DNA from 3 places in the Cupriavidus sp. USMAA2-4 genome. Region 3 is predicted to be linked to each of the others. Evidence: predicted binding sites of a transcription regulator. Region 3 holds the regulator's gene; each other region holds the start of a gene.

Region 1 (6,189 bases), on a different replicon from region 3:
TCGTCCGACTGCGCGGAGAAGCCGAAGGTCACTGTGGCCATGTCGCCGTTGTAGGCGGCGCCCGACATGAAGGGCATGAACAGCAGGTTGGTCAGCACGTACTCGAACGAGAACGAGATCGCGGTGATGAACTCGAACGGCCCCGCGCTCATTGCGTCCTCGAAGTAGGACTTGGGCACCGACAGGTACCAGACGCGGTCATGCATGTGGCGCCACTCGCCGAAGCCGTGGAAGTACTTGTTGTAGACCGACAGCGTGTGCAGCTGGGTCTGCGCGTGGCGCAGCTCGTCGATCGATTGCATCTGCGCCGCGACGCGCGCGCCGGCGCCGCGGAAATGGCGCCCCAGGTGGGCATAGCCGCGGTGCGCGGCATACTCCAGCGGCGTCACGCCGGTCAGGAACAGCCGCAGCGCATTCAGGTAGCGCGCGTCCGAGACGTTGAGGTGGCCGTTGTTCTGCACGAAGGAGTCGATGATCGCGTACAGCTTGCGCTCCTTCTCCGACTGGTACTTCCAGTACGCGTCCATGGTCATGCGGAAGGGATCCTCCCACTTGTCCCAGTCGTGGATCTTGATGCCTTCGTACTTGTCGAAGGGAAAGACCTTGTCCATCGGCTCGTAGGTGGTCTCCCAGCCGAGGTCGCGCGTCATCGTCGCGTACTTCTCGCGCAGGTTGAGCTTCTTGCGTGCGTCCATGATGTCTCCGTATGCTCTGCTATGGCGTGTGGTTGCCGTTGCTTGTGTGCGGGGCGCCGAGCCGTGCTCAGGCGCTCCAGTGCAGCGTGAAGGCTTCGTCGGTCTCGTCGATGTTGCCGGACAGCGAGATCAGGTTCAGGTGGATCTCCTGCAGGTCCCAGTCGCGGCCGAGCTTGTCGGCCACCAGCTCGCGCACGATGGTCAGGCGCCCCGGGGCGTCGATCTTGACCATGGCGGGGAACTGCGACACCACGGCGAGCGGGTTGGCCTCGGCGATGGCCTCGATGATGGGACGGGTGTCGTCGTTGTTCTGCAGGGCGATGTAGACGTTGGCGCTCATGGCATTCTCCTCAGGCGGCCACGCCGAGCTTGGCCAGCCGGGCGTCGAATTGTTCGAGGCACAGGGCGATCGCCTGCTCTCCTTCGCCCCCCAGCAGGATGGCCGCCACCGGCCGCAGCGCCTCGGCCGCCTGCGCGCGTGCCTCGGCGGCCCAGCGCGACAGCAGCGCGCGGTTGGCCTCGGACTCGGCGGCCGCCGTCTGCACCACCGCGTCGACCCAGCGCACGTGCTCGTCGCGCCAGTCGTTCATGAACTCGGTCACCACGGCCAGCCCGGTGCCGCAGGCGCGCACGATGGCCGCGTCGGCATGCTGGTAGACGAGCGGATAGAGCAGCCCGTCGAGCGCCAGGTTCTGCGTGACGAAGGTCTGGAACCAGTCCTCGATGACGAAGCTGTGTTCGACGAAGCGGCGCAGCGGCTGCCATGCCTCGCTCTCCAGCCAGGCCGCGCGCGCCCGCTCCAGCGCAGCACCCGTGTTGCCGTCCAGCAGCAGGCCGATGCGCGACAGGTACTGGGCGATGCCCAGCCGGTCCATCGCGCAGTAGGTGCAGGCCTGCGTGATGGCCGTGCCCCAGCCATAGTCGGCGCAGTAGAAGTTGTTCATGTTCGCCGCCCATTCCACGTGGCGCAGCGGCAGCAGGCCATCGGTCAGGCGCTCGCGCCATTCCAGCGGCAGCGCCTGCAGCAGCCCGCGCTTCTCGACGAAGGCGAAGTTCTTCTCGGCCGCTTCCTGCTGGCGCCCGCGCATACCGACGTAGGCGCCGTAGTAGTACTGGCGCGGGTCCTTCAGCGCATACCAGTCCGCCATCTCGATGGCGGTGCGGCGCTTGTCGTACAGCTCGAACTGCGGCGCCCAGGTCGGGCGGTAGTGGAAGTTGACCTCGGACTGGACGTCGTAGGTCGCCTCCTGGTAGCGCGAGGCCGGCTTGTCGCCGAAGCGCCGCGCCACGTGGCCGTAGGTCTGGCGCAGCGGCTGGATCTGCTGCGTCTTGATATCGACTTGCATCGCGTTGTCTCCTGGTTTGTATCGTGGTGCCGGCGCGGGTGCGCCGGCGGTGGGGGCTCTGGCGGCCCGTCGTGTGTGCCCGGTGGGTGCCTGCTAGGCGTCCTCGCCGCTATCGACGGAGGCCGCCTCTGCCGGCAGGAAGCGCACATGGTTGGCGCTGCAGAAGGCTTCGAACATCGGCTCCGGCAGGATGAGTTCGACGTTCAGGTCGGGATCGGCGACGCTGAAGGCGAACAGCACGAAGCCCTCCGGCGTGCGGCCTTCCACGCGCACGTAGCGCGGCGTGGCTTCGAACAGCGGGACCGATTGATTGATCATGGCGTCTCCAGGTGCGTGGCATCCGCGTGCTGCCGTGCCGCATCGCGTTGTGCTTGCCCGGACTATTGCGAAGACCGTGCCAGCCCGCGCAAAGGCACGCCAGATCAGCGTTTGCGGCACAGATGGCGATGCCACGCCCGGCCCATCTCCGTACAAACCCGGAGAGATCGCTGCGCCACCGCTCGATCAATTCATCAAGCTCCGCCGCGCACTTGATCAAATGATCAAAAGCCGCGCCAGGCGGCCGTTTGCGGGCAGCGGCCGCTGCCGCCGCCGTACTTGCGCATCGCAACAACGAAGCCCTGCCAAAAGGGCCCGGGCGCTCAGCTGCCGGGCCGCACGGCGGAACGCGGCGCAGCATCGCCAGGCCGCGCCGCGCCGGACCCGGCGCAGCGCTGACGTGCGGGATGCATCAAATGATCAAATCGGAGGAATGCGTGGGGGGCGGCTGGCTCCGGACGGAGCGATACGGGCTGCGCCGTGGCGGCTGTCTCCCCGCTCCCGCTTGCGGGAGCGGGGCCGGGGAGAGGGCAGGCACTGGCTATGCCGTGACGGGCGGGATCGCACCGTCGGCTTCGTTTCCGTGCCCGCGTGCAGGATCGCACCGAGGGCTTCGCTCGATGCGACGCCTCGCTAGACCACCCCTCTCCTCAACCCTCTTCGTGCGGGGAGAGGGAGCCAAGACCGTGTGCTTGGCGATTGGTGTTGGTGCATCTCGCCGGCTACGGCATGCGCGTCGGGGTTCGCGCCGCGCCGGCCTGCTCCCCTCACCCGCGCGTGCCGCGCGTCTTCCATCGGTACGCCAGCTGGGGCCGCGTCAGCCCGAGCAGCCGCGCCGCCTGGCTCAGGTTGCCGTCGGCGCGCTGCATGGCAGCCTCCATCAGCACGCTTTCCACCTCGCCCAGCGCCAGGCCGTTCTCGGCCATATAGTCCAGCAGGCCATGCACCGCGGCTTCGCGCAGGCCGGGCAGCGCGCCCTGCTCGCCCAGCCTGGGCGTGGTGTCGACCCCGGCCGGCGCTTCGGTGCCGGGCAGGAACAATTGCTCGGCGCTGATCTGGCCGCCGTTGGCCGCCAGGATCACGCCGCGCTCGATCACGTTCTCCAGTTCGCGCACATTGCCCGGCCAGTCGTAGCGGCGCAGCTCGGCCAGCGCGCGATCGGTGATGCCGAGGATCTTCTTGCCATGGCGCGCGCCGTAGCGCGCGATGAAGCGCTCCGCCAGCAGCCGGATGTCGTCCAGCCGCTCGCGCAGCGGCGGAATCGTGACCGGGTAGACGTTGAGCCGGTAGTACAGGTCCTTGCGGAAGGTGCCCTGCCTGACCGCCTCGGCCAGGTCCACATTGGTGGCGGCGACCAGGCGCACGTCGACCTTGCGCGCCTCGTTGCCGCCGACGCGCTCTACCTCACCCTCCTGCAGCACGCGCAGCAGCTTGGACTGCGCCGAGGCGGACAGCTCGCCCAGTTCGTCCAGGAACAGGGTGCCGCCGTGAGCACGCTCGAAGCGGCCGGCACGCGACTGGTGGGCGCCGGTGAAGGCGCCCTTCTCCACGCCGAACAGCTCGGACTCGATCAGTTCGTCGGGGATGGCGGCGCAGTTCACCGCCACGAAGGGCTTGTCGGCTCGCGCGCTGACGCCGTGCAGGGCTTGCGCGAAGCGCTCCTTGCCGACCCCGGTCTCCCCCAGCAGCAGCACCGTCACGCTGCTGCCGGCGGCGCGCTGCAGCAGGTTCCAGGCGGCGCGGAAGCCCGGCGAGCCGCCCACCAGGTCGGCGGGCTGGTCATTGGCGCGCTGCAGGGCACGCAATTGCTCCACTTCGCTCTGCAAGGCCAGGATGGTGTCGATGACCGGGTCGGGCTGGTACAGCGCCAGCTCGGCCTCGCCGTCCTCCCACTGCTCCAGCGGCTTGCCCAGGATGCGGCAGTGGGGCTGGCCGCAGCCCACGCATTCCAGTTCGCGGTAGAGGATGGTCTTGCCCATCAGCGCCGAGGTATAGCCGGTGGCGTAGCCGATCTGCATCCAGCACACCGGCGCCTGCGCCACGCCGAACATCTGCCGGTGCACATCGCCCTCGAAGGAGTCTTCCCAGAGGAATTCGCCGTGGTAGACCCCGGCGGCGATATTGATGTCCACGGTCAGCGGCGTCACCCTGACCACGCCCTCGATGGTGTGCAGGCAGGGCCCCATCTCGAGCATGCCGAAGTCGCTGTGGCCCGAGCGCATGGTCTTGGCCAGTTCGGCATCGCGCAGCCCGGAATGGAAGCCCATGCGCATGAACAGGCCGCGCGCACGCTCCATGCCGAGGGTATCCACCAATTCCTTGCGCAGGGCGCCCAGCGCCGCCGTATGCAGCAGGATCATGCGCTGCTCGCCCAGCCAGATCGACCCCTCCTTCATGGCGAAACGCAGCCGGCGGGCGAGGTTGGACAGGCCATCGCGCATGGTGGCCGAGAAATTGTCGGTAGAACTGCTCATCGTCTCCTCTCTTCGCGCCGCTCTGCTGGCGGGCGTACCATTTTTCCACATGGCTATGCACATTATGTGCCATCGCGGTGCCGGCGCCTCCGGGTGCCGGACACTGGCCGTCGGCGCGCGCACGATATACCCTAGTCGCAGACCTCTCCCACTGCGATCTGCTGCATCGCAATACGCCATGGACAAGACAGCCTTCGTTTTCGCCGGCGGCGGCAGCCTCGGCGCCGTCGAGGCCGGCATGCTGCGCGAGCTGGTGGCCTCCGGCCTGATCCCCGACTTCGTCGTCGGGGCCTCGGCCGGCGCCATCAACTGCGCCTATTTCGCCTGCCATCCCCACGCCGAGGGAACGTCGCGCCTGGAAGCGCTCTGGCGCGGCGTGCGGCGCGACGATGTGATGCCATGGTCCTGGCGCAACCTGCTGGGCATGTTCGGCGGACGGCGCGGGCACCTGGTGGAGTCCACCGCGCTGCAGCGCCTGCTGGCACTCCATTTCGGCAACGCCCGCATCGAGAACGCGGCGGTGCCGCTGCATGTGGTGGCCACCGACATGCACAGCGGCGAGGAAGTCGTGCTGTCGTCCGGCAGCCTGGTCGATGCGGTGCTGGCCAGCGCCGCCATCCCCGGCGTGTTCCCACCCGTGCGGGTGGACGGGCGCGCGCTGATCGACGGCGGCGTGGCCAACAACACCCCGGTTTCCACCGCGGTCCGGCTGGGCGCCACCCGCGTGCTGGTGCTGCCGGCCGGCTTCGCCTGCGCGCAGCGGCGCGAACCGCGCGGCGCCATCGAACACGCCTTCAACGCCCTGTCGCTGCTGGTAGCGCGCCAGCTCGTGCACGACCTCGAACGCTGGTCGGACGTGGCCCGCATCAGCGTGGTGCCGCCGCTGTGCCCGCTCGATGTCTCGCCCTACGACTACAGCCGCTGCGGCGAACTGATCGATCGCGCGGCCGAGGCCACCGCCGCCTGGCTGAGCGCCGGCGGACTCGACAGCTGCAAGGTGCCCGGCGCGCTGCATCCGCACGACCACGACGCCGAACACCCGAGCTGCAGCGCGGACCTGCCGGCCTCGGCGGTGTCCTGAGCCTCGAATGGATCGATGAGAGACTAGAAGCGGCACGCCTCGGCAGTGACGAGCTGCGCGAAGGCGCTGCCGAGCGTGCGGTTGTGGTGCGCGATGATGGCCGCCGCGGGCAGGTCCGGCGTGTCCATGCAGGTATGCGCGTCGGCCACCAGCACCGGCCGCAGGCCGAGATCGGCCGCGGCGCGGCAGTTGGCGTCGACACAGTACTGCGTCTTCATGCCGACGATCACCAGCTCGCCGATGCCGGCCTGCGCGAGGCGCGCCTCCAGCCCGGT
Region 2 (6,189 bases), on a different replicon from region 3:
ACGGCAGCGGCGCCGCGCCGGCGGCCGGATAGCCGGCCGGGTAGCACAGCCGGGCGCCGATGCGGCGCGCGCCGCTGGTCAGCACATAGTCGAGCACCTGCACGCGCTCCGGGTGTCCGGCGGGCGGGGCGACGGGGGGCTGGGCATCGAGCGGGCTGGACATCGGCGGCTCCGGCGGCCGACGCCAAAGCGCGGCCTTGTCTTGTTGCGTTGCAACGGATTATGGTGATTGACGAGGGTGGGATAAAGCAAAGGCACACCAACGCACTGTTGCTGCGATGGAATAATCGCCAGCTGACAACCCCACCGCGTGCAAGGTCATCCGATTTGTGGTCCACTCGCGCTCTCCGGCGCGCGCGCCACATGCGCGTGCCGGAGCCAACCGCCGCGCCAGCGGGGCCCACAGGTCTCGCGCCGCGCTTCATCTGCCAGGGAATCACCATGGATCGCTTCATCTCAATGCAGGCCTTCACCCGTGTGGTCGATGTCGGCAGCTTCGCCCGCGCGGCGGAGTCGCTCGACCTGCCCAAGGCCACCTTGACGCGCATGATCCAGAACCTGGAGACCCATCTCGGCGTCAAGCTGCTGCACCGCACCACGCGCCGCATCAGCGTCACCACCGAGGGCGCGGCCTATTACGAACGCTGCGTGCGCATCCTGGCCGACGTCGACGAGGCCGAGCAATCGCTGTCCCACCACAACAACAATCCGCGTGGCACGCTGCGCGTGGACACCATCAGCAGCCTGGCCCAGATGGTGCTGCTGCCCGAGCTGCCGGCCTTCTTCACCGCCTATCCGGACCTCAAGCTGGAGCTGACCACCAACGGCAAACCCATCGACCTGCTGCAGGAGGGCGTGGACGTGGTGCTGCGCGTGGGCGCCCTGGTCGACGAGTCGATGGTGGCGCGCCGCATCGGCCAGCTCAAGCTGGCGATCTATGCCTCGCCGATCTACCTGCGCCAGCACGGCACGCCGCGCACCATGGCCGAGCTGCAGGCGCACCGCTGCATCAACTACGTGTCCCACCGCACCGGGCGCGAGGTCACCTGGGACCTGACGCGTGGCGAGCAGCGCCACGAACTGCTGCTGGACTCCGTGCTGGCCACCAACGACTCCGACGTCTATCTCGGCAGCGCGCTGCAGGGGCTGGGCCTCGCCTACCTCTCCTGCGCGCTGGCCGAGCCCTATGTGCGCAGCGGCCGGCTGGTGGAACTGATGACGGACTGGCAGGGGGAGTCGCTGCCGATCTCGGCGATGTACCCGCAGAACCGCCACCTGTCGGCCAAGGTGCGCATCTTCGTCAACTGGGCCGCCGAGCTGTTCGCGCGCCATCCGCACTTCGGCGAGCCGGCGCGGCAGGCTGCCTGAGCGAGGCATCGCCCCCATCCCCCCACCGCGAGCGCTAGCGCCCGGCCGCCGCGCCCACCGCGAGCGCCTCGACCTCGAACAGCATCCCATCCAGCGCCAGGCGCGGTACCGGGATCAGCGTGCAGGCCGGCGGCGGCGCCTCGCCCCACAGGCGCGCCACTTCCTCGGCCAGCACGCGCAAGCGCGTCTCGTCGTGGTCGACGATCAGCACCGTCAGCTTGGCCACGTCGGCGGGCACCGCGCCGGCCGCGCGCAGCGCCGTGGCGAGGTTGTCGAAGGCCTGCCGTACCTGGCCGGCGAAGCTCGCCGGCAGCGTGCCGTCCTCGCGCTCGCCGCCCTGCCCCGCCACGCAGATCAGGGCCCGCCCCGCCGGCACCAGGGCCAGGTGGGAATAGCCGTTGGGACGCGGATCGTAGAGGCCTGGCGGATTGAGGAAGGCCAGCGCGCGTGCCGGCCGGGTATCGGCCGATCCGGACGATCCGGCCGATCCGGACGATCCGGACGATCCGGCCTCGTCGAAGGAGGTGAGATGCGAGAAGGTGTCTGGCTGCATGAGGTGGCTCCTTTTTGCCATGCGCCAGGGCCCTCGACAGCGAGGCGGCCCCGGCCTAATATCCAAGAATTCCGTTGGATATTAGGCCTCCCCAGTGAATTACACAACAAATCCCTTGGATAATTCAGGGAATCCGCAGCCGTCGGATCGCATCCTCTTCTTGCTGAAAACGCGCGGACCGGCCTCGACCGCGCAGATTGCCGAGCGCCTGCAGATCACCGCCGAGGCCGCGCGCCAGCAGGTGCAGAAGCTGCTCGCGGCCGGCCTCGTCGAAGGGCGGCGCCAGGCCGCGGCCGGCGCCGGGCGCCCGCGCCAGGAATGGGCATTGAGCGCGGCCGGGCAGGCGCGCTTTCCCGACACCCACGCACAGCTCACGGTGCAGCTGATCGGCTCGATCCGCCAACTGTTCGGCGAAGCCGGGCTGGACAAGCTGATCGGGCAGCGCGAGCAGCAGGCACGCGAGGACTACACGCGCGCCTGCGCCGGCGAGGCCACGCTGCCCGAGCGCGTGCGCCGGCTCGCCGCGCTGCGCGAGGCGGAAGGCTATATGGCACGGGTCGAGCGCGACGGCGAGGATTGGCTGCTGATCGAAGACCACTGCCCGATCTGCGCCGCCGCGCAGACCTGCCAGGGCTTCTGCCGCGCCGAGCTGCAGGTGTTCCGCGAGGTGCTCGGCGCGCAGGCGCGCGTCGAGCGCGAGGAGCATCTGCTGGCCGGCGCGCGGCGCTGCGTCTACCGCGTCAGCGCCGCCGGTGAGGTGCCATGAGCGATGCTGCGAGCGATGCCAGGCGCGGCGCCATGATTTCCGGCGCCTTCAGTACGCCTTGAAGTTCGCGCTGACGCGCTGCTTGAGGTAGTCGCCCGCGCTGATCGGCGGGTACTTGCCGGCCGGTCCCGCGATGATGGCATCGCGGTTGGCCTGGCAGAAGAAGGCGATGCTGTAGCGCGCACCCATGGACTCGTGCGGCGCCGGATTCCTGACGCGGTGGAAGTTGGAAGGCAGCCGGTCGTCGCTCCAGCGCATCAGCATGTCGCCGATATTGCAGGTGATGACGGTCTCGTCGGGTTCGATCGAGGTCCATTGCTGCGCCTCCATCTCCTTGCCCGGGCAGACCTGCAGACCGCCCTGCCCGGTGCGCTGGAACAGCAACGTCAGGCAGTCGAAGTCGGTGTGGGCGCCGGCGCGCCACAGGCCGAGCTTGTCCTGGTACTCGGGCGGGATCGCATAGTAGTGCAGCAGGCGCAGCGTGCTCTGGTACTCGGGCGAGGCGGGCGCGTGCGCGCGCGTGAAGAAGTCGCTGTCGAAGCCCAGCTTGTCGGCGAAGCACGACAGCACTTTCATGCCTACCTCCCAGCACTGCGCCTCGAAGGCGAGCAGGGTGGACTGGAAGCCGGCCAGGGCTTCCTCGCCCGGCCACAGGCCGTCCATGTGCGGGCGCGTGATCTGGTAGGACTCCTTCTGGTCCGGCGTGCCGGTCGACGGCCGCACCTGGGCCTTGCTCTCCCAGCCGGCATTGAGCGCCTTCTTGAGCGGGTGGCGCGCCTTGACCGCCTCGGGCAGGGCGAAGAAGCGCTCGGTCATGGCGAAGGCCTCGTGCACCCGTGCGAGATCGATGCCGTGGTTGGCGACCTGGAAGAAGCCGACCTCGGTGGCAGCCTGCCAGAGCTGGTCGGCGATCTCGGCCTTGCGGCGCGCGAAGTCGGACAGGTCGATGCGGCGGATCTCGCGCGCATGGGTCTCGGAGCCCATGGCACCCATGCGCGACTCCTTGCGCAGCTCGGCGAGGGCCGAGCCCGCCGCTGCCGCGGTCATGGCGTCGGCATCGGCGGTGGCAAGGGAAACGGCGGGGATGGCGGTGGTCTCGTTCATATGGATTCTCCTGGTACGGGATGAGGATGGCCGGACCGCGCAGCGCCGGCCGACCGGGTACCGGGAGCAGCGTCCCGCCAGCGCGGCCGCATCGCCCCCGGGCCCCGGCGGCGGCGAACACAGTGTTCGCGGCGCGCGGACCGCAAGAGCAATTCCCGGCCTGCCGTCGCATGCCCGGCATGCACACGGCTGGTGAACGCTTCTACTCTTGCCCGGGATCAAGCAGGTTCCGGGCCAGCGCCCGGCGCGCCGTTCGCGCCCATGGCGCGCACCGCCGCGGCGCCACGCCACCTCGGCGGCGCCGCCAGCCGGTGCATGCAGCAGGCGGCCCGCACCAATCCGGCCGGCGGCGCAGCATCCACGCACCGTCAGCGCACCGTCAGCGCACCATCAGCGCACCATCAGCGCACCGCCGGCTCGCCGCTTCACCCCATGGCACGGTTCCTGCAAAAACGCTGCAGGAGTAGAAGCGTTCAGCGGCCCCGCCGCCCGGAAATTGCTCCAACGAGGTGCGACGCCGCCACCCGCCGCCGCGCGACCCCGCGCATGCCATGCCGCTTCCGGCGGCCGCACCGGTGACCGACCGTCATTCGCCACGAGGGCAAGGACCACCATGCAACGACGCTCCCTGTTACGCGCCGCCGGCGCGACCGCCCTGCTAGCCGCCACGCCGTTCGTGCGTGCCACCGGCTCGCAGCAGAAGTTCAAGTTCAACCTGGGCTGGAAGGTGGAAGCCTCCGGCGCCGGCTTCCTGCTCGCGCAGCAGCGCGGCTACTACAAGGCAGCCGGCCTGGACCTCACCATCGATACCGGCAACGGCTCGTCCTCGGCCATCAGCCTGGTGGCCGGGGGCGCCTACGACTGCGCCTCGGCCGACCTGGCCAGCATGATCGAGTTCAACGTCAACAACCCGTCCGCCGCCCTCAAGGCGGTGGCGATCCAGTACGACCTGAACCCCAACGCCATCCTGGTGCGCAAGGGCGGCCCCATCGCCCGCCCGGCCGACCTGGCCGGCAAGCGCATCCTGGGCCAGCCCTTCAATGCCTCGCGCAAGCTGTTCCCGGTGTTCGCCAAGGCGCAGGGCTTCGACGCGGCCGGGGTGCAGTGGGAAAACGTCGCGCCGGACCTCGGCGACACGCGCTTCGCCAAGGGCGACTTCGACGCCGCCGCCTACTTCTTCTTCACCGGCCTGCTCAATCTCAAGGCGCGCGGCATGGGCCCCGAACACCTGACCGTGTTCCGCTTCTCCGACTACGGCATGAAGTCCTACGGCAACGGCCTGGTGGCCAACCGCCGCGCCATGGCCGAGCCGGAGGTCCTGCGCGCCTTCGTCAAGGCGTCCACGCGCGGCTGGCTCGATGCCATCGCCGATCCCAAGGCCGGCGCCGCCGCCGTCAAGGCGCGCGAGCCGCTGGCCGACGAGACGCTCGAACTGGAGCGCCTGCGCCTGATCGTCGACGGCACCATGAAGACCCCCGACACGCGGCGCGACGGCTGGGGCGCGGCCACCACCGCGCGCCTGCAGGCCACCCTCGACGAGACTGCCGGCGCCTTCGGCCTGAAGACGGCGCCGGCCCCGGCCGACATCTGGAGCGAGCAGTTCCTGCCCGCCGCGGCCGAGCGCCGCCTCAAGGCCTGAGGGAGGGACACGCCATGGCCCTTCCCATCCTCGACCTCACCGATGCCCTCGCGCCGGGCGCGCCGCGCAGCGCCGAGGTGGCGCGCCAGCTGCGCGCGGCCGCCATGTCCAGCGGCTTCTTCTACGTGCGCCAGCACGGCGTCGATGCCGCCCAGGTGGCGCGGCAGTTCGCCCTCGCCGAGCAACTGCTCGACCTGCCCGCCGCCACCCGCGCGGCGCTGGCGATGCGCAACTCGCCCACCCTGCGCGGCTTCGAGAACCTCGGCGAGCAGACCCTGGACGAGCACGCCCGCCCCGACCTGAAAGAGAGCTTCTTCTGCGGCATGGCCTATCCGGACCAGCATCCCTATGTGCTGGCCGGCTACCAGTCCTACGGCCACAACCAGTGGCCGGCCGAACTGCCCGGGGCACCGGCGCAGTGCGAGGCCTACATCCAGGCCATGCTGGCGCTGTCGCGCCGCCTGATGCAGCTGATCGCGCTGTCGCTCGACCTGCCCGAGCACTACTTCGACCACACCAGCGACAGTCCCATGGTGACGCTGCGCATGGTCCGCTATCCGGCCCATCCGGCCGATGCCGACACGCGCACCTTCGGCGCCGGCGCCCACACCGACTGGGGCTGCGTCACGGTACTGGCCCAGGACGCGCACGGCGGCCTGGAAGTGTGCATGCCGGACGGCAGCTGGGTGGCGGCCACGCCGATCGACGGCTGCTTCGTGGTCAACCTGGGCGACATGATCCCGCGCTGGACCAACGGCC
Region 3 (6,189 bases):
CACCATCATGATGCCTGCCTTGAAGACGTGGTTCCGCGCCCGGATTTCGCCTGCCCTGCTGGCCGCGGCCGCCGCGCTCTGCCTGGCGCCGGCCGCCCACGCCGAGCGCGCCGACCGCGACAAGCCGCTGGTGCTCGAGGCCGACAACGCCAGCTACGATGACGTCAAGCAGGTCTACACGCTGACCGGCAACGTGGTCCTGACCAAGGGCACCATGGTGCTGAAGTCGGACGCCGCCGAGCTGCGCACCGACCCCGAGGGCTACCAGTACGCCATCGCCACGGCCAAGCCGGGCAAGCTCGCCTATATCCGCCAGAAGCGCGACAACGTCGACGAGTACATCGACGGCTGGGGCGACCGCATCGAGTACGACGGCAAGCAAGGCATCTCCAAGCTGATCGGCCAGGCCCGCATGGCGCGCCTGGCGGGCGGCAAGCAGATCGACGAGATCCGCGGCGCCGTGATCACCTACGACAGCAACAACGAGTACTACACGGCCAGCAGCAGCGGCGACAAAGGCGCGGTGACCTCCTCGGGACGCGTGCGCGCCGTGCTCTCGCCGCGCCAGCCGGCCAGCGCGCCGGCAGCGCCGCCGCTGGAGCTGAAGCCCGCACCCGCGCCGTCCAAGTCCTGAACCCAGCCGAACGCAACGCATCCAGCGCGCCAGGCGCTCCCAACGCACTGCCCTCATGACCGATACCCAGACCGCCCCCGCCGCCACCGCCAGCAACGGCCAGTCCGCCGGCGGCAGCACGCTGACGGTACGCCACCTGAAGAAGCGCTATGGCTCGCGCACGGTGGTCAAGGACGTCTCGCTCGACGTCAAGAGCGGCGAGGTGGTCGGCCTGCTGGGGCCCAACGGCGCCGGCAAGACCACCTCCTTCTACATGATCGTCGGCCTGGTGGCGCTGGACGAAGGCGACATCGTGCTCGACGGCCTGCACCTGAGCGGCCTGGCCATCCACGAGCGCGCGCGCATGGGCCTGTCCTACCTGCCGCAGGAGGCCTCGGTGTTCCGCAAGCTCAACGTCGAGGAGAACATCCGCGCGGTGCTGGAGCTGCAGATCGTCGACGGCAAGCCGCTGTCGGCGCAGGAGATCGAGCGCCGCCTGGACGCGCTGCTCGACGACCTGCAGATCGCCCACCTGCGCCAGAATCCCGCGCTGTCGCTGTCGGGCGGCGAGCGCCGGCGCGTGGAAATCGCGCGCGCGCTGGCTTCGGCCCCGCGCTTCATCCTGCTCGACGAACCGTTCGCCGGTGTCGACCCGATCGCGGTGGGCGAGATCCAGCGTATCGTCAGCTTCCTCAAGGCGCGCAACATCGGCGTGCTGATCACCGACCACAATGTGCGCGAGACGCTGGGCATCTGCGACCACGCCTACATCATCAGCGAGGGCGCGGTGCTGGCCGAGGGCCGCCCGCAGGAAATCATCGCCAACGAATCGGTGCGCCGGGTCTACCTAGGCGAGAACTTCCGCATGTGATGCGGTGGCCGCGCCTCGCCGGCGCGGGACCGCGACAAAGCGGCAGGAACGTTAGCAATTTTCGTTCCATCGCGCTGCGGATGGGCATAGAATAGGCCGCATGAAACCTTCGCTTCAGCTCCGCCTTTCCCAGCATCTCGCACTGACGCCACAGCTTCAGCAGTCGATCCGGCTGTTGCAGCTTTCCACGCTCGAACTGCAGCAGGAAGTCGAGCAGGCCCTGATCGAAAACCCTCTCCTCGAGCGCGAAAACGATTGGATCGAGAGCCCGCTGCGGGTGGCCGCCGATGGCAGCATCAACGTGCAGAGCGCACCCGCGCCGGCCCCGGCCGAAGCGCAGGGCAATGGCGAGGCACGCAGCGACGAGGGCGGCGGCGATGAAGAGCGCTTCGGCGACGGCGCCGACGACTACGGCAGCGACTGGAGCCTGGACGACTTCGCGCGTCGCCCCCAGGGCGACGAAGACGAGAAGGCGCCGCTGCAACTGCGCGACGCCGAGCCGACCCTGCGCGAGCACCTGATGGAACAGCTCGCGCCGCTGAAGATCTCGGCGCGCGACAAGGGCCTGGCCATCTTCCTGATCGAGTCGCTCGACGACGACGGCTACCTCAGCGCCACGCTCGAGGAGATCTGCGAAGAGCTGCCCGAAGAGCTGGAGTTCGAGATCGAGGAAGTGCAGGCCATGCTGGCCCTGCTGCAGAGCTTCGATCCACCCGGCGTGGGAGCGCGCAATGCGGCCGAATGCCTGGCGCTGCAGCTGCGGCGGCTGTCGCATCCGCAGCGCGAGCTGGCGCTGGGCATCGTCAACCACCACCTGGAACTGCTGGCCGCGCGCGATTACACGCGCTTGAAGAAGGCGCTGCAGGTGGACGAGACGGCGCTGAAGGCAGCACATGACCTGATCCGCTCGCTGGCACCGTATCCGGGCCACGCCTACAACCGTCCGCAGGCCGACTTCGTCGTGCCCGACGTGTTCGTGCGCAAGAGCGGCAGTGGCTGGATCGCCCAACTCAATCCCGACGTGATGCCGCGCCTGCGCATCAACGACATGTACGCGCAGATCCTGCGCGGCGCCAAGGGCGAATCCGGTGCCGCCGGCCTGCAGCAGAAACTGCAGGAAGCCCGCTGGCTGATCAAGAACATCCAGCAGCGCTTCGACACCATCCTGCGTGTCGCACAGGCCATTGTCGAGCGTCAAAAGAACTTCTTCAGCCACGGTGAAATTGCGATGCGCCCCTTGGTTTTGCGGGAGATTGCCGATACACTGGGATTACACGAGTCAACCATCTCTCGGGTGACGACTAACAAATACATGGCCACCCCCATGGGCACTTTCGAGCTGAAGTACTTCTTCGGCAGCCATGTGTCCACGGAAACGGGCGGCGCTGCTTCATCAACGGCTATCCGAGCCTTGATCAAGCAACTGATAGGAGCCGAAGACCCGAAGAATCCCCTGTCCGACAGCCGAATTGCCGAATTGCTGGGCGATCAGGGCTTCGTCGTGGCGCGCCGGACGGTCGCCAAGTACCGAGAAGCGCTGAAGATCCCGGCAGTCAATCTCCGCAAGTCTTTGTAGCCGAGCCGCATCGCCTGCCTGGTGTGGCTCTTTCAGAAGGAGAAGCGCTATGAACTTCAAGATCAGTGGACACCACCTGGACATCACGCCACCCCTGCGTGAGTACGTGGAAACGAAGCTGGAGCGTATCGTCAGGCATTTCGATCAAGTCATCGGCGTTAGCGTGCTGCTCTCTGTCGACAACCACAAGGAAAAGGACAGGCGTCAGTACGCGGAAATCAATCTGCATCTGAAGGGCAAGGACATCTTCGTCGAGGCGCACCACGAAGACCTGTATGCGGCGATCGACGCACTGGTCGACAAGCTGGACCGTCAGGTCATCCGGTACAAGGACCGCGTGCAGAGCCACGACCGGGAATCCGTGAAGTACCAGATGGCTGCCGCACAGATGCAGCAATAGCCAGAGAAAACAATAAGAACAATCTGCCTGATCTGCCTTGAGGCCGCCCGTCGGCCACCAGCACAAGGGCCAGACCACGAACCGCGCATAAAGCGCGGTTTTTTGCTTTTGGCGGACCGGCTCGCGTGCACGCCCCGTACACGCCCTCGTCCGGGGGAGTTCGCAAGTGGCGCGACGCAGTGTATGCTCTCCAATACATGAGTCGCCGCTACCGCCGGGACCGCGGCTTGCGCGCCGCACAAGAAGGCGGGCGGGCTGCTCTATAATGGTCCGATACTCCGCATGCCGGCGCCCGACCGGCGGAGCGAGCGGATATTCCGCCTCTTTGACCCGGCCGGGCGCGCAGCGCACCGGGCCGCTTATCTGGAATCCCTGCGCACCTGCCATGAACCGTTTGGCCAAATTGCTGCCGCCAGGCAACATCACACTCGACGTCAGCGTCACCAGCAAGAAGCGCGTCTTCGAACAGGCCGGACTCCTCTTCGAGAACAACCATGGCGTGGCGCGGGCCACGGTCACCGACAACCTGTTCGCGCGCGAGTCGCTGGGCTCGACCGGGCTGGGCGCGGGCGTGGCCATCCCGCATGGCCGCATCAAGGGCCTGAAGCAACCGCTGGCCGCCTTCATGCGTCTGGCCGAGCCGATCCCATTCGAATCGCCCGACGGCAAGCCGGTGTCGCTGCTGATCTTCCTGCTGGTACCCGAGCAGGCCACCCAGCAACATCTCGAGATCCTGTCGGAGATCGCCCAGTTGCTGTCCGACCGCGACATGCGCGAAGGCCTGGCCACCCTGCCGACGCCCGAAGCCGTGCACCAGCTCCTGACCGAATGGCATCCCTGACCGGCGCTCCGCCCGCAGGCGCGGGCCAAGGCACCGGCGGCGGGTCCTAGCGCTTTCCAGCCCCACCAGACTCCCCCGCATGGAACTCACCGGCGTTTCTTCCCAGTCCATCTTCGACGACAACGCAGCCGACCTCAAACTCTCATGGGTGGCGGGTCTCGAGGGGGCGGATCGCGCCTTCGACGTGGATTTCGCCCGCGAAGCCACCTCGGCCGCCGACCTCGTGGGCCACCTGAACCTGATCCACCCCAACCGCATCCAGGTCCTCGGCAAACCCGAGATCACCTACTACCAGCGGCTGGACGACGAGATGCGCAAGCGGCAGATGGGCGAGCTGATCCTGCTCGAGCCGCCCTTCCTGGTGGTCGCCGACGGCATGGAGCCACCGCCCGACCTGGAACTGCGCTGCACGCGCTCTTCCACACCGCTGTTCACCACGCCGGTATCCTCGGCGGCCGTGATCGACCACCTGCGCCTCTACCTGTCGCGCATCTCGGCGCCGCGCGTGACCATGCACGGGGTATTCCTCGACATTCTCGGCATGGGCGTGCTGATCATGGGCGAATCCGGCCTGGGCAAGAGCGAACTGGGCCTGGAACTGATCTCGCGCGGCCACGGCCTGGTGGCCGATGACGCGGTCGACTTCGTGCGCCTGGGTCCGGACTTCGTCGAAGGACGCTGCCCGCCATTGCTGCAGAACCTGCTCGAGGTGCGCGGCCTGGGCCTGCTCGACATCAAGACCATCTTCGGCGAGACGGCGGTGCGCCGGAAGATGAAGCTCAAGCTGGTGGTGCAACTGGTGCGCCGCAACGACGGCGAGTTCGAGCGGCTGCCGCTCGATTCGCAGTACCTGGACGTACTGGGCCTGCCGATCCACATGGTGAAGATCCAGGTTGCGGCCGGCCGCAACCTGGCGGTGCTGGTCGAGGCTGCGGTGCGCAACACCATCCTGCGCCTGCGCGGCATCGACACGCTGCGCGACTTCATGGACCGCCAGCGGGCCGCGATGCAGGCCGACGCGGTCTCGCGGGGCCAGGGAAGACTGCTCTGACGCCGGCCGGCATGCCGCCGGCCGCTGCTTGCAATTGCTTACAGGAACACGGGCGCGGCCGTCAACGCAGGCCGGCGGCGCGCCGTTGTGTGCGGTAATGGGCATCGAGCCCAGTCAGACACCGCGGCGCCGGCATGGCACGCGGCCATGAAGTCTTCCACAGCCAGGAGAAGAGCATGAAGAAGATGATCGCGATCTGTGCACTGCTGACCCCGCTGTTCGCCACGGGAGCATTCGCCCAAGGCTCGGCGCCCGCGGCGGCCAACTCCCAGCAGGACAAGATGAAAGCCTGCAATACGCAGGCCTCCGGCAAGAAGGGCGACGAGCGCAAGACCTTCATGAAGGATTGCCTGTCCAACAAGCCGGCCGCGGCGGCGGCGCCGATGACCCAGCAGGAGAAGATGTCGGCCTGCAGCAAGCAAGGCAAGGGCAAGAAGGGGGATGACTACAAGTCCTTCATGAAGGACTGCCTGTCCAAGTAAAGACCTCAGGGCGCTGGCGGAGCCCCCCGCCGGCCCCGCCTGGCACGCCCGCGGCAGCGCCGGGCGGCGGTCATGACGGCGACATGCGCTGATGCTATGCTTGCCGTGCTATGCGCATCATTCTTATCACCGGGATCTCCGGCTCCGGCAAGTCCGTCGCACTGAATGTGCTCGAGGACGCAGGTTATTACTGCGTGGACAACCTGCCCGCGCAATTCCTGCCGGAACTTGCCCGCTATCTGGCATCGCAGGGCCACACCCACCTGGGCGTCGCGATCGACGTACGCAGCCGAGAGTCGCTCGACCAGCTGCCCGACGTGCTGCGCAACCTGCGTGCCGAGCACCGGGTGCAGGT

What was found. The regulator sigma-54, encoded in region 3, starts transcription at its own class of promoters, with help from an activator protein. The targets are predictions, from matches to a motif close to TGGCANGNAANCTGCTTT.
Region 1: the regulator sigma-54 is predicted to act here: its motif matches at 2,424-2,441, upstream of BKK79_RS35220 (phenol hydroxylase subunit).
Region 2: the regulator sigma-54 is predicted to act here: its motif matches at 4,011-4,028, upstream of BKK79_RS34915 (isopenicillin N synthase family dioxygenase).

What each region holds. Positions count from the first base shown of each region.
Region 1 covers NZ_CP017749.1:3,487,347-3,493,535, forward strand. Annotated here, with positions in the region: gene BKK79_RS35205 (aromatic/alkene/methane monooxygenase hydroxylase/oxygenase subunit alpha) at 1-695, opposite strand, end outside; gene BKK79_RS35210 (MmoB/DmpM family protein) at 763-1,035, opposite strand; gene BKK79_RS35215 (aromatic/alkene monooxygenase hydroxylase subunit beta) at 1,046-2,041, opposite strand; gene BKK79_RS35220 (phenol hydroxylase subunit) at 2,135-2,359, opposite strand; gene poxR (phenol degradation transcriptional regulator PoxR) at 3,127-4,833, opposite strand; gene BKK79_RS35230 (patatin-like phospholipase family protein) at 5,012-5,914, shown strand; gene BKK79_RS35235 (isochorismatase family protein) at 5,938-6,189, opposite strand, start outside.
Region 2 covers NZ_CP017749.1:3,421,426-3,427,614, forward strand. Annotated here, with positions in the region: gene BKK79_RS34895 (alpha/beta hydrolase) at 1-163, opposite strand, end outside; gene BKK79_RS34900 (LysR family transcriptional regulator) at 442-1,368, shown strand; gene BKK79_RS34905 (RidA family protein) at 1,403-1,921, opposite strand; gene BKK79_RS34910 (helix-turn-helix transcriptional regulator) at 2,016-2,687, shown strand; gene BKK79_RS34915 (isopenicillin N synthase family dioxygenase) at 2,736-3,734, opposite strand; gene BKK79_RS34920 (ABC transporter substrate-binding protein) at 4,405-5,430, shown strand; gene BKK79_RS34925 (isopenicillin N synthase family dioxygenase) at 5,445-6,189, shown strand, end outside.
Region 3 covers NZ_CP017748.1:1,969,784-1,975,972, forward strand. Annotated here, with positions in the region: gene lptA (lipopolysaccharide transport periplasmic protein LptA) at 8-634, shown strand; gene lptB (LPS export ABC transporter ATP-binding protein) at 690-1,484, shown strand; gene BKK79_RS08610 (RNA polymerase factor sigma-54) at 1,585-3,060, shown strand; gene hpf (ribosome hibernation-promoting factor, HPF/YfiA family) at 3,110-3,460, shown strand; gene ptsN (PTS IIA-like nitrogen regulatory protein PtsN) at 3,846-4,301, shown strand; gene hprK (HPr(Ser) kinase/phosphatase) at 4,381-5,352, shown strand; gene BKK79_RS08630 (PsiF family protein) at 5,529-5,834, shown strand; gene rapZ (RNase adapter RapZ) at 5,945-6,189, shown strand, end outside.